DNA from 3 places in the Kitasatospora sp. NPDC098663 genome. Region 1 is predicted to be linked to each of the others. Evidence: riboswitches for the same ligand, from Rfam matches in the RefSeq annotation. Region 1 holds a riboswitch; each other region holds the start of a gene.
What was found. Region 1 has a riboswitch for cobalamin ahead of ACIQVZ_RS07580 (CoA-acylating methylmalonate-semialdehyde dehydrogenase). Riboswitches for the same ligand answer to the same signal wherever they lie in the genome.
Positions count from the first base shown of each region.

Region 2: another riboswitch for cobalamin. It lies ahead of ACIQVZ_RS09045 (HoxN/HupN/NixA family nickel/cobalt transporter); the one in region 1 lies ahead of ACIQVZ_RS07580 (CoA-acylating methylmalonate-semialdehyde dehydrogenase).
Region 3: another riboswitch for cobalamin. It lies ahead of ACIQVZ_RS20175 (ABC transporter substrate-binding protein); the one in region 1 lies ahead of ACIQVZ_RS07580 (CoA-acylating methylmalonate-semialdehyde dehydrogenase).

Region 1 is NZ_JBIWAP010000005.1:193,429-197,146, reverse strand. It holds gene ACIQVZ_RS07590 (M48 family metalloprotease) at 1-822, opposite strand, end outside; gene ACIQVZ_RS07585 (BlaI/MecI/CopY family transcriptional regulator) at 813-1,295, opposite strand; cobalamin riboswitch at 1,546-1,737, shown strand; gene ACIQVZ_RS07580 (CoA-acylating methylmalonate-semialdehyde dehydrogenase) at 1,954-3,453, shown strand; gene ACIQVZ_RS07575 (acyl-CoA dehydrogenase family protein) at 3,461-3,718, shown strand, end outside.
Region 2 is NZ_JBIWAP010000006.1:212,948-216,665, reverse strand. It holds gene rpsN (30S ribosomal protein S14) at 1-207, opposite strand, end outside; gene rpmB (50S ribosomal protein L28) at 207-443, opposite strand; gene rpmG (50S ribosomal protein L33) at 569-733, shown strand; gene ACIQVZ_RS09045 (HoxN/HupN/NixA family nickel/cobalt transporter) at 846-1,961, opposite strand; cobalamin riboswitch at 1,991-2,205, opposite strand; gene ACIQVZ_RS09040 (ArsR/SmtB family transcription factor) at 2,287-2,670, shown strand; gene ACIQVZ_RS09035 (DNA-formamidopyrimidine glycosylase family protein) at 2,690-3,499, opposite strand; gene ACIQVZ_RS09030 (AAA family ATPase) at 3,581-3,718, opposite strand, start outside.
Region 3 is NZ_JBIWAP010000017.1:90,045-93,762, forward strand. It holds gene ACIQVZ_RS20170 (iron chelate uptake ABC transporter family permease subunit) at 1-1,025, opposite strand, end outside; gene ACIQVZ_RS20175 (ABC transporter substrate-binding protein) at 1,022-1,966, opposite strand; cobalamin riboswitch at 2,088-2,293, opposite strand; gene tkt (transketolase) at 2,731-3,718, shown strand, end outside.

The DNA.
Region 1 (3,718 bases):
CGCCCTGCGGCCGGTCGGGCGGGCGGGTTCGGGGCCCAGGAGGGCCTGGACGCGCTGGGGCACGGGGCCGGTGTTCACGGACAGCAGGGGCCCGGCGCCCCGGTGGGCGGCCGGCGATCCGGCCAGGGCCGCCCGGGCGATGGCGGTCGCGGCGGTGCGCCGGTCGGCGACCGCGGCGGCGGCCCGCTCGTCGGCCCAGCGCTCCAGGTGGTAGTCGAGGTCGGCCCGCAGCCGGGCCAGCGCCGGGTGTACGGCGGCGGCGAGGTCGGCGGCGACGGACAGCAGGTGGTGGCGCCCGCGCAGGTGGGCGCGCTCGTGGGCGAGGAGCACCGCGCGCTCCGCCGGGCCCAGCGCGCTCAGCATGCCGGTCGAGACGACGACGCGGCCGGGGCGCCCCCGGTGGCCGGGCAGGGCGAAGGCCTCGGGCTCCTTGCCCGCGACCACGAGCAGGTCGCCGTCGCTCGTGGCATCGGCGGTCAGGCCCCAGGCGCGGGCGAGGAGCACGCGGTGCCCGCGCCACCGCAGCGTCAGCCGTACCGCCTGGACGGCCAGCGCGGCCCCGGCGGCGCAGGACACCGGTACCACGGCGGGCCACCGGGTGACGACGTCGGACAGCGGCAGGTGCTCCAGTCCTGCCAGGAACGGGACGTGGAACAGCCCGACGAGTGCCGCGACGGTGCCGCCCGCCAGCAGGGCGGCCGCGCCCGTGAGTGCGAGCGAGGCCTCGCGCGGGGGGAGCAGCGGAGCCAGGCGGCGGGCGGCGGGCGCCGCGGCCCAGGGGAGCAGCAGGGCCAGGGCGACGACCACCAGGATCAGGCCCATGCGTCGTCCTCGGGCTCGGGCCTGCCGGAGTCCGTCGCGGTCGCGGTCGCGGTCGCGGTCGCGGTCGCGGCCTCGGCAGCGGCATCGGTCTGGGCCTCGGCCTCGGTCTCGGCATCGAGGAGCAGACGGCGCAGGACGTCCTCGTCGTCCTCGGACAGGGAGGAGACGAACCGCTTCAGCACGAGGTCCCGCTGGGGTTCCTTCTCCAACTCCCGGCGCATGCGCCCGGCCGCCAGCCCGGCGGCGTCCTCCACCGGGGCGTAGGCGAAGGACCGCGCGGGGCGGCTGCGGACCAGGGTCCCCTTCTCGTGCAGGCGGGTGAGGATCGTCGCCACGGTGGTGCGGGCCAGCCCGTGGTCCAGCGCCGCCTTGACCTGCTGGGCGGTCAGCGGCTCGCCGGCCGCCCACAACACCGCCAGCACGTCCGCGACCAGCTCCCCGTGCGGACGCCTGGCGTCCCGACCGTCCCTCACATCGTTCTCCCTGTCCCGACACTCCCGGCAGACACACCCCCGGCGCCGACAGCGGTCGGCAGTCGAGGCCCACCCGCGCCGGTATGGCGAGGATGGGCTCGGCCTGTGTTGCTTAGGTGTGCCTCAGCTAACTTTACGGGCTCGTGGCCCCGCGCTGCCGGGCGCCTGATCGCGGACCCCGTCCGGTCGCGTGTCGCTCGGCGCGGTGGAAAGCCGGTGGCGCAACGCGCGTGCGGGCCTCTGGACTTACTAGGACGTCCAACTATATGGTCGATGGCAGGTCCGCGGTGTCAGGGAAGCCGGTGTGAGTCCGGCACGGTCCCGCCACTGTGACCGGGGAGTTCGTCCTCGCAGACGAAGGCCACTGGCAGCCAGCCGGGAAGGCCTGGGGGCGTGCGGTGATCCGGGAGTCAGGATACCGGCCGCGGGTGTTCCGTGTTTTCCACGAGGATGGAGACGACACGCATGACCCCGGGCTGCTCCCGCTCCACTGCCGCTCCTGGTTGTCCCGTGCCCACGGCCGCCGGGGCGTCCACGCCCTGACGTTCCGTTCCGCCGCCGCACGCCCGTGCCGCGGGGCGCACCACCGTGTGCCCGCCGACCCGCGGCGGCCTCCGATCCTCCTCCTCTCCCCACCCCTGTCGAGAGAAGGAACCCGATGGTCCGAGAACTGACCCACTTCGTCGCCGGCAAGCCCACCGCCGGCACCTCCGGTCGCTTCGGCGACGTGTACGACCCCAACACCGGCCGGGTGCAGGCCCGGGTGCCGCTGGCGAGCCGGGCCGAGGTCGAGGCGGTGATCGCCGACGCCGCGCAGGCCCAGCCCGCGTGGGCGGCCTGGAACCCGCAGCGGCGGGCCCGCGTCCTGCTGCGCTTCCTCCAGCTCGTCGAGCAGGAGAAGGAGGAACTGGCCCGGCTGCTGTCCGCCGAGCACGGCAAGACCGTGGCCGACGCCCACGGGGACATCCAGCGCGGCCTGGAGGTCGTCGAGTTCGCCGCCGGCATCCCGCACCTGCTGAAGGGCGAGTTCAGCGACAACGCGGGCACCGGCATCGACGTGTACTCGATGCGCCAGCCGCTCGGCGTGGTCGCGGGCATCACGCCGTTCAACTTCCCGGCGATGATCCCGCTCTGGAAGGCCGCACCCGCCCTCGCCTGCGGCAACGCCTTCGTCCTCAAGCCCTCGGAGCGCGACCCCTCGGTGCCGCTGCGCCTGGCCGAGCTGTTCCTGGAGGCCGGGCTGCCGCCGGGCGTGCTGAACGTGGTCAACGGCGGCAAGGAGGCCGTGGACACCCTGCTGGAGGACCCGCGGGTGCAGGCGGTCGGGTTCGTCGGCTCCACGCCGATCGCCCAGTACGTCTACGCCACCGCCGCCGCGCACGGGAAGCGGGCGCAGTGCTTCGGCGGCGCCAAGAACCACCTGATCGTGATGCCGGACGCCGACCTCGACCAGGCCGCGGACGCCCTGATCGGCGCCGGCTACGGCTCGGCCGGCGAGCGCTGCATGGCGATCTCGGTGGCCGTCCCGGTGGGGGAGGAGACCGCCGACGCCCTGGTGGCCAAACTGGTCGAGCGGATCGCCGCGCTGAAGGTCGGGCGCTCGGACGACCCGGCGGCGGACTTCGGCCCGCTGGTCGGCGCCGACGCGCTGGAGCGAGTCCGCGGCTACCTCGACCTCGGGGTCGAGGAGGGCGCCGAACTCGTGGTCGACGGGCGCGACTTCCGGCTGGAGGGGCACGAGGGCGGCTACTTCCTCGGCGCCTCGCTGTTCGACCGGGTGACTCCCGACATGCGGATCTACCGGGAGGAGATCTTCGGCCCCGTCCTGACCGTGCTCCGCGCCGCCGACTACGAGGAGGCGCTGCGCCTGCCCAGCGAGCACGAGTTCGGCAACGGCGTGGCCATCTACACCCGGGACGGCGACACGGCACGGGACTTCGCCCGCCGGGTGAACACCGGCATGGTCGGCGTCAACGTGCCGATCCCCGTGCCGGTCGCGTACCACACCTTCGGCGGCTGGAAGCGCTCCGGGTTCGGCGACCTCAACCAGCACGGGCCGGACTCGATCCGCTTCTACACCCGCACCCGCACCGTCACCTCGCGCTGGCCCTCCGGGGTCAAGGAGGGCGCGAGCTTCACCATCCCGACGATGGGCTGAGGGCGTCGTGCACGACCTCACAGAGGACCAGCTCGCCATCGCGGCGACCACCCGGGCCTTCGCCCGCGAACACCTGGCGCCGAACGCGGTCGCGTGGGACCAGGCCAAGCACTTCCCGGTGGACGTGCTGCGCAAGGCGGCGGACGTCGGCCTGGCCGGCGTCTACGTCCGCGAGGAGTCCGGCGGCTCCGGACTCACCCGCGCCGACGGCGTGCTCGTGTTCGAGGCGCTGGCCACCGGCTGCCCGTCCATCGCCGCCTACCTG
Region 2 (3,718 bases), on a different contig from region 1:
GCGGCCGTCGACGGCGTCGCGGTTGCGGATCCGGGTGGCGCTGGCGTCGCGGGGCTGGCGGGCGAGTTCGGCCTGGGCGGCGGCGCGTTCGGCGGGGGCCGTGCCGGGACTGGCGATGATCCGCTTGAGCTCGGCGCGGCGCTCGGCGTACCGGGCCACGACGGCACGGCGCTGCTCGTTCTTGGCGATCTTGCTCTGCTTGGCCATCAGGCCTTCCCCCCTCGGGCGCGGATGCGGGCGACGGCGGCCTCGATGCCGATCGTGTCGATGGTGCGGATGCCCTTGGCGCTGAGGGTGAGCCGGACGTACCGGCCCTCACCGGGCAGCCAGTAGCGCTTGTGCTGGATGTTGGGGTCGAAGCGGCGGCGGGTGCGGCGGTGCGAGTGCGAGATCGCGTTGCCGAATCCGGGCCGACGGCCGGTGAGTTGGCAGTGGGCGGACATGGGTGCTCCCTGGCGTCCGGGAATGGGCAGGACGGAGCTCACGTTACACCAGATGAAAATGACTTCCATTTCGGTGTACGGTTTCGCCCCGACCCCGAACACCCCGCCAACCCGGGAGGACACCCATGGCCCGTAACGAACTGCGCCCCGTCATCAAGCTCCGCTCCACCGTCGGCACCGGCTACACGTACGTGACCCGCAAGAACCGCCGCAACGACCCGGACCGGATGGTCCTGCGCAAGTACGACCCGGTCGCGCGCCGGCACGTCGACTTCCGCGAAGAGCGCTGAACCCCGCCCGCCCGACGACCGGCACCGACCCGCGGCGACGGAACGGCGCCTCCCCCGGGATCCCGGGGGAGGCGCCGTCGCCGCCCGCTGCCGTCGCCGGTCGCAGCCGTCGCTACTCGGCGGCCGCCCAGCGCTTCTCCACCCGGGCCAGCTTCCAGTAGGCGATCGCCGCGGCCCAGACCACCACGAACAGCCCGGCGATCGCGTAGCCGACGTTGTCCAGCGAGATGCCCGCGATCCAGCCGGTGACCGGGTCGGTCAGATCGAGCTTCTCGTGCAGCACGCCGACCAGTTCGATGGTGCCGATGACGAAGGCCACCGCGATCGACAGCCCGGTGATCGTCAGGTTGTAGTAGACCTTCCGGACCGGGTTGGCGAAGGCCCACTGGTACGCGAAGTTCATGAACGTCCCGTCCAGGGTGTCGAACAGGCTCATCCCGGCCGCGAACAGCAGCGGCAGGCAGACGATCGCGTACCAGGGCAGCCCGGCCGCCGCCCCCGACCCGGCCATCACCATCAGGGTGACCTCGGTCGCGGTGTCGAAGCCCAGCCCCAGCACCATGCCCACCGGGAACATCTGCCCGGGCCGGGTGATCGACCGGGTCGCCCGGTTCAGCACCCGGGCCATGAAGCCGCGCGAGTTGAGGTGCTCCTCCAGCTGCGCCTCGTCGTACGACCCGGCCCGCATCGCCCGGAACACCTTGAGTATGCCGAGCAGCGCGGCCAGGTTGAGCGCGCCGATCAGGTAGAGGAACGCGCCGGAGGCCGTCGTGCCGACCATCCCGAGCCACTTGTGGGTGGTCGAGTCGTCGTCCATCAGCGTGCTGGCCAGCTGCGCGCCGCCCGCCACCAGGGCGGCCATCAGCACCACCATCGAGGAGTGCCCGAGGGCGAACCAGAAGCCGACCGAGACCGGCCGCTTGCCGTCCGCCATCAGCTTGCGGGTGGTGTTGTCGATCACCGCGATGTGGTCGGCGTCGAAGGCGTGCCGCATGCCGAGGGTGTACGCGGTGATCCCCAGGCCCACCCCGAAGACCTGGGTGCCGACCGCGTAGTTGTGGGGCGCGACCAGGAAGACGAGCGTCCCGAAGGCCACCACGTGCATGGCCAGGATCACCCCCATCAGCCCGGCCGTGCGAACGGTGTCCTCGCGCTTCCAGCGGAACGTGGGCAGCGCGGACGGTGTCGCCGGAGCCTCGGCAGCCGCGGCGGTTTCGGGCAGGGTCATTCGGGTCACGCTCCAGCACCTCGTGGAAACACTTCGTGAGATGCCGTGGCCGGTCTCCTGGCTTACGGGGGTCCCGTACCCGCCTTCCCAGGTGCGCGAGGCTCCCAGTGGCGTCGTGGGTACGGACGTCTCTCCATCGTCGACGATCACGATGGCCCGATCACAGTGGCGAGGGCCGCTCCGGACTGGGATCCCTGAGGATCCGTCACCGGTCTTCCCGAGCACCACGGCGGGGAACACCGTAGGGGCCAGGACCCACCCTTGCAAGGCTGCGCACCTGCGCAGGTGTCCAGGATCACAGGCCCCCTGCTGCAACAATGTGCGCATGCATCTCGTACCGGCCGACCGCGCGGGCCACCGCACCATCGACGGACACCGGGTCTGCGAGGCCATCGCCGCGATCGGCGACCCCGCGCACGTCCGCACCTGGGCCGAGCGGTTCTCCCTGCTCGCCGACCCCGGGCGGCTCGCCCTCCTGCTCGCCCTCCACCGGGCCGGCCCGCTCGCCGTCTCCGACCTCGCCGTGGCCACCGGCATGCGCGACCCCGCCGTGTCCCAGGCCCTGCGGCTGCTCCGCACCGCGGGCGTGGTGACCGGGGACAAGGACGGGCGGGTCGTGCGCTACCGGCTCGTGGACGAGTCCCTGCGCCCCCTCCTCGACGCGTGCGCCGCCGCCGAACACCACGAGCCCGGCGCGGCCTTCGGCTGACCGGCCGGGCAGGGCCTGGTCAGGCCGCCTGGCAGGCGGGGCACCAGAAGAGGTTGCGCGCGGCGTGCTGTTCCGTCCGGACGTCGGTGCCGCAGACCAGACAGGGCATCGCGGCCCGCCGGTAGACGTACACCTCGCCGCCGTGGTCGTCGACGCGCGGCGGTCGGCCCATCGCCTCGGGGGTGTGCTCGGGCCGGACGGTGTCGATCCGGCCCGCGCCGACGCCCTCGTGCATCAGGGCGACCAGGTCGGCCCAGATCGCGTCCCACTCGCCCCGGGTGAGGTCACGGCCGGCGCGGTGCGGGTTGATCCCGTGGCGGAACAGCACCTCGGCCCGGTAGACGTTGCCCACCCCGGCCAGCACCTTCTGGTCCATCAGCAGCGCGGCGACGGTCGTCCGGCTGGCCGATATCCGGCGCCAGGCGGCCTGCGGGTCGGCGTCGGCCCGCAGCGGGTCGGGGCCCAGCCGGGCGGCGACGGCGGCCTTCTCCGCGCCGGTGACCAGCGCGCAGGTGTTGGGGCCGCGCAGGTCGGCGTAGCCGTCGTCGTTGGCCAGCCGCAGCCGGACCAGGCCGACCGGCTCGGGCGCGGGCCCGGTACCGAAGGCGAAGCCGCCGTAGAGGCCGAGGTGGACGTGCACCCAGCCGCCCTCCTCGAAGCCGAGGAACAGGTGCTTGCCGACGGCTTCGGCCGCGGTGAGCAGCTGCCCGTCGATGGCCTTGGCCTCGTCGGCGAACCGGCCCTGCGGGCTGGACACCTCGACCGGGCGGCCGCCGAAGGCCTTCCGGTTCTCGGCGGCGAGGCGGTGGATGATGTGGCCTTCCGGCACGGGCGTCAGCTCCCCCGGGGTGGTTCGATCAGGACCCGCCCATCATCGCAGTCGGCACCGACACCACCGGATCGTCGCGGGTCAGCGCACCGGCATGCCCATCAGCCGGGCCAGGATGACGCGGTCCAGCTCGGCGGCGGTGCCGGCCACGTCCAGGTACGAGTTGTCGATGATCGGCAGCCCGGAGTTGTACCAGCCGGCCATCCGGCCGTGGATCCG
Region 3 (3,718 bases), on a different contig from region 1:
GGCGCTCCGAGTCCGGCCGTGATGACGCCGACGGGGATCTCCCGGTCGGGGAGGACCGAGCGCGCCACGATGTCGCTGCCCACCAGGAGGGACGCGCCCACCAGTGCCGACACGGGCAGCAGGAGGGCGTGGCGCGGGCCGCAGACGAGCCGGACGACATGCGGTACGACCAGGCCGAGGAACCCGATGACGCCGGTGTGGGCGACCAGGCACGCGGTCACCAGGGCGGCGGTGGCGACGAGGACCCAGCGGGTGCGCTCGACGTGGACGCCGAGGGAGCGGGCGGCGGTCTCGCCGAAGGCGAAGGCGTCCAGGTCGCGGGCCGAGGAGGCCAGGACCGTGACACCGGCCAGCGCGACCGCGGTCAGGAAGACGGCGGTGGGCCACCGCACGCCGGCGACCGAGCCCAGCGTCCACTCCATGACACCGCGCGCCGCGTTGCGGTCCCCGAGGACCATCACCACGAACGAGGTGTAGGCCCCGCACATCTGTCCCACCGCGATGCCGGCGAGCACGGTCCGGGTGGTCGGTAGCGATCGGGTGCGGGCGCCGGCCAGTGCCAGGACGACGACGGCGGCGAGCAGGGCACCGGCGAAGGCCGCCGTCGCGACCGCGCCGGTGCCCACGGCGCCGGACACGCCGACGCCGAGGACGATCACGGTGACCGCGCCGGCGGCGGCTCCGTCGGAGATCCCGAGCAGGAAGGGATCGGCCAGGTCGTTGCCGGTCAGCGTCTGCAGCACCGCGCCGCAGACCGCGAGGCCGGCGCCGGTGGCGGCCGCTCCCAGGACCCGGGGCAGCCGCAGCTGCCAGACGATCTGGTCGTCCAGCAGCGTGACGTTCGGGTCGCCCAGCCCGAGACGGCGCAGGACGACGTCGATCACCGTCCGGACCGGTTCGTGTTGCGAGCCCACGGCCAGGCCGAGGAGCACGGTGGCCAGGAGCAGGGCCGCACCGACGGCCAGGGCCGCCGTCGCGCGGCCCTGACCGGAGCGCCGCGCGACGGGGTGGGGCGCGGTGGTCATGAACCCGGGTGCAGTTGGCCCAGTCCCGCGGACACCTTGGCGGCGCCGTCGGCGAGCAGCACGCCGGGAGTCGACTCCGAGAACGGCACCACCACGAAGGCCTTGCGCTGCACGGCGGTGAGCTTGCTCAGCACCGGGTCGTTCGCCAAGTAGTCGATCTTGGACTGGGCCGTGTCCCAGCCGGCGTCCGCGAGCACGATGGCGTCCGGGTCCGCCGCGACGACCTTCTCCCAGCTCACGTTCTGCCAGCCACCGGGCAGGTCCGCGAAGACGTTGCGGGCGCCCACGGCGTCGAGCACGAGTTGAGGTCCGCCGTGGCCGGCGCCGACGAACGGCGCCTTGGTGTCCGAGTCGAACCACAGGACCTTCAGGTCCTTGCCCGCGGCCGTCGCCGTCAACTGGGCCAGCTGCTGCTCCTGCTGCTGCCGGATCGCGGTGGCCCGCTCCGTGACACCGAAGACCTTGGCGACGTCGTTCAGTTCGCCCCACACCGCCTGCCAGGTCGTCGGCGCCACCTGGCTCTTGTCCGAGCAGCCGAACGGGGACAGGTACGACGGGATGCCCTGGCCGCGCAGTTCCTCCCGGGTGCCCGCGACCTTGTCGGTGAACGCGCTGGAGTAGGAGGCGTACAGGAAGTCGGGACGGGCCGCGAGGAGCTTCTCCTTCGTCGGGTAGTCCTTGGAGAGCACCGGGACGGAGTCGTAGGCCGCCTTCCACTTCTCCGGGACGGAGTCGTCGAGGTAGGCGGTACCGGCCATGCGGGACTGCAGGCCGAGGGCCAGGGCCACTTCGGTGGCACCCTGGTTGAGCGTCACCAGCCGGTCGGGCGGCGCGCCGACCGTGACGGTGGTCCCGCAGTTGTCGACGCTGACCGGCGCGGCAGTTCCGGTCGTCCCGCCGGACGTGGCGGGCGCGGGGGCGCCCGTGCAGGCTCCGAGCATGCCGACGAACAGGACGGCCGCGACCGTCCGGCCGACACGTATCGGACCTGTGGGACGTACGGAACATATGGAACGGAACGGATGCGGCAGACCGCTGGGCACGTGTTCTCCAAAACCCTCGTGGAACATGTAGCGCCGTGGCCGGTCTCCTGGCTTCCGCATCGACACGCCGCGGCCGACCTTCCCGGACGGCTCTTCCAGCCCGCCCAGTGGCCCTGACCGCTGGAAAAGCCGGTCAGCGAGGGCCGCGGAACTCCGCGGCAACAGTGGCGAGGGCCGCACCGGACTCAGACCGGTTTCCCGTACACCACGGCGATGGAAAGGTATCAGGCGTGGTCAGGTCGGTGCTGGCCAGCCCAAGGGATGATCGTCTGGACCGTTCCCGGGGTTGCGGGAGGGATCGGCCACGGGGCCCGGCCAGGGGTCTCAGGTGCGGGCGGAGACGTGGCCGGTCGTCGGCGTCGAGCGGATCGAGCACGCCGTCACCGACCCTGCTCGGCGGCGGAGGCACCGTGCCGTCGAAGGGGGGCCCGCGCACGCCCTCCCGCGGACCTGCGACGGGTGGTCAGGGGTGTGTTCCCCCACTTCGGGGGCAAGCGACGAGGCGGAGCGGCTCACCGAAAGGGTGTGTCGTGCCGGACAGCGCGCCACCCCTGGGCATAGTTCGTACATCACCAGCAACCACGCGGGCGACGGCCCGGCGGTCGTGCCCGCCCAGTGCCGCAGGAACGATGGACGACAAGCCGAGACGAAGGAGCAACGGCATGGCGAACGACCAGAACGACGCTACCGCGCGGCGCGACGAATCCCTCGCGGATCCGGTGGCAGGGCGGGCAGGGTGGGACGAGGTCGACGCGCGGGCGGTGGACACCGTGCGGCTGCTGGCCGCCGACGCGGTGCAGAAGGTCGGCAACGGCCATCCGGGCACCGCGATGAGCCTGGCCCCACTGGCGTACCTGCTGTTCCAGAACGTCATGCGCCACGACCCCGGCGACGACCGGTGGCTGGGACGGGACCGCTTCGTGCTCTCCTGCGGCCACTCCAGCCTGACCCTCTACATCCAGCTCTACCTGGCCGGCTACGGCCTGGAACTCTCGGACCTGCAGGCCTACCGGACCTGGGACTCCGCCACCCCCGGGCACCCCGAACACCGGCACACCCCCGGCGTGGAGATGACCACCGGCCCGCTGGGCCAGGGCCTGGCCAGCGCGGTGGGCATGGCGATGGCCGCCCGCCGCGAACGCGGTCTCCTCGACCCGGACGCCGAAGCGGGCACCAGCCCCTTCGACCATCACGTCTACGTGATCGCCTCCGACGGAGACCTGATGGAGGGCGTCACCGGCGAGGCCGCCTCCCTGGCAGGGCACCAGGAACTCGGCGACCTCATCGTCTTCTACGACTCCAACCACATCTCCATCGAGGACGACACCGACATCTCCTTCAGCGAGGATGTCCCGGCCCGCTACGCCGCTTACGGCTGGCACGTGCAGACCGTGGACTGGACGCGCACCGGCCGCTACGTCGAGGACGTCGACGCGCTCCTGGCGGCCACCCGCGCCGCCCGGCAGGAGACCGGCCGCCCTTCGCTGATCATGCTGCGCACCGTGATCGGCTGGCCCGCCCCGACCAAGCAGGACAGCGGCAAGGCCCACGGATCCGCGCTGGGCGAGGACGAGGTCGCCGCCACCAAGCGGCTGCTGGGCTTCGACCCCGAAGAGCACTTCATCGTCGAGGAGGACGTCCTGGGCCGCA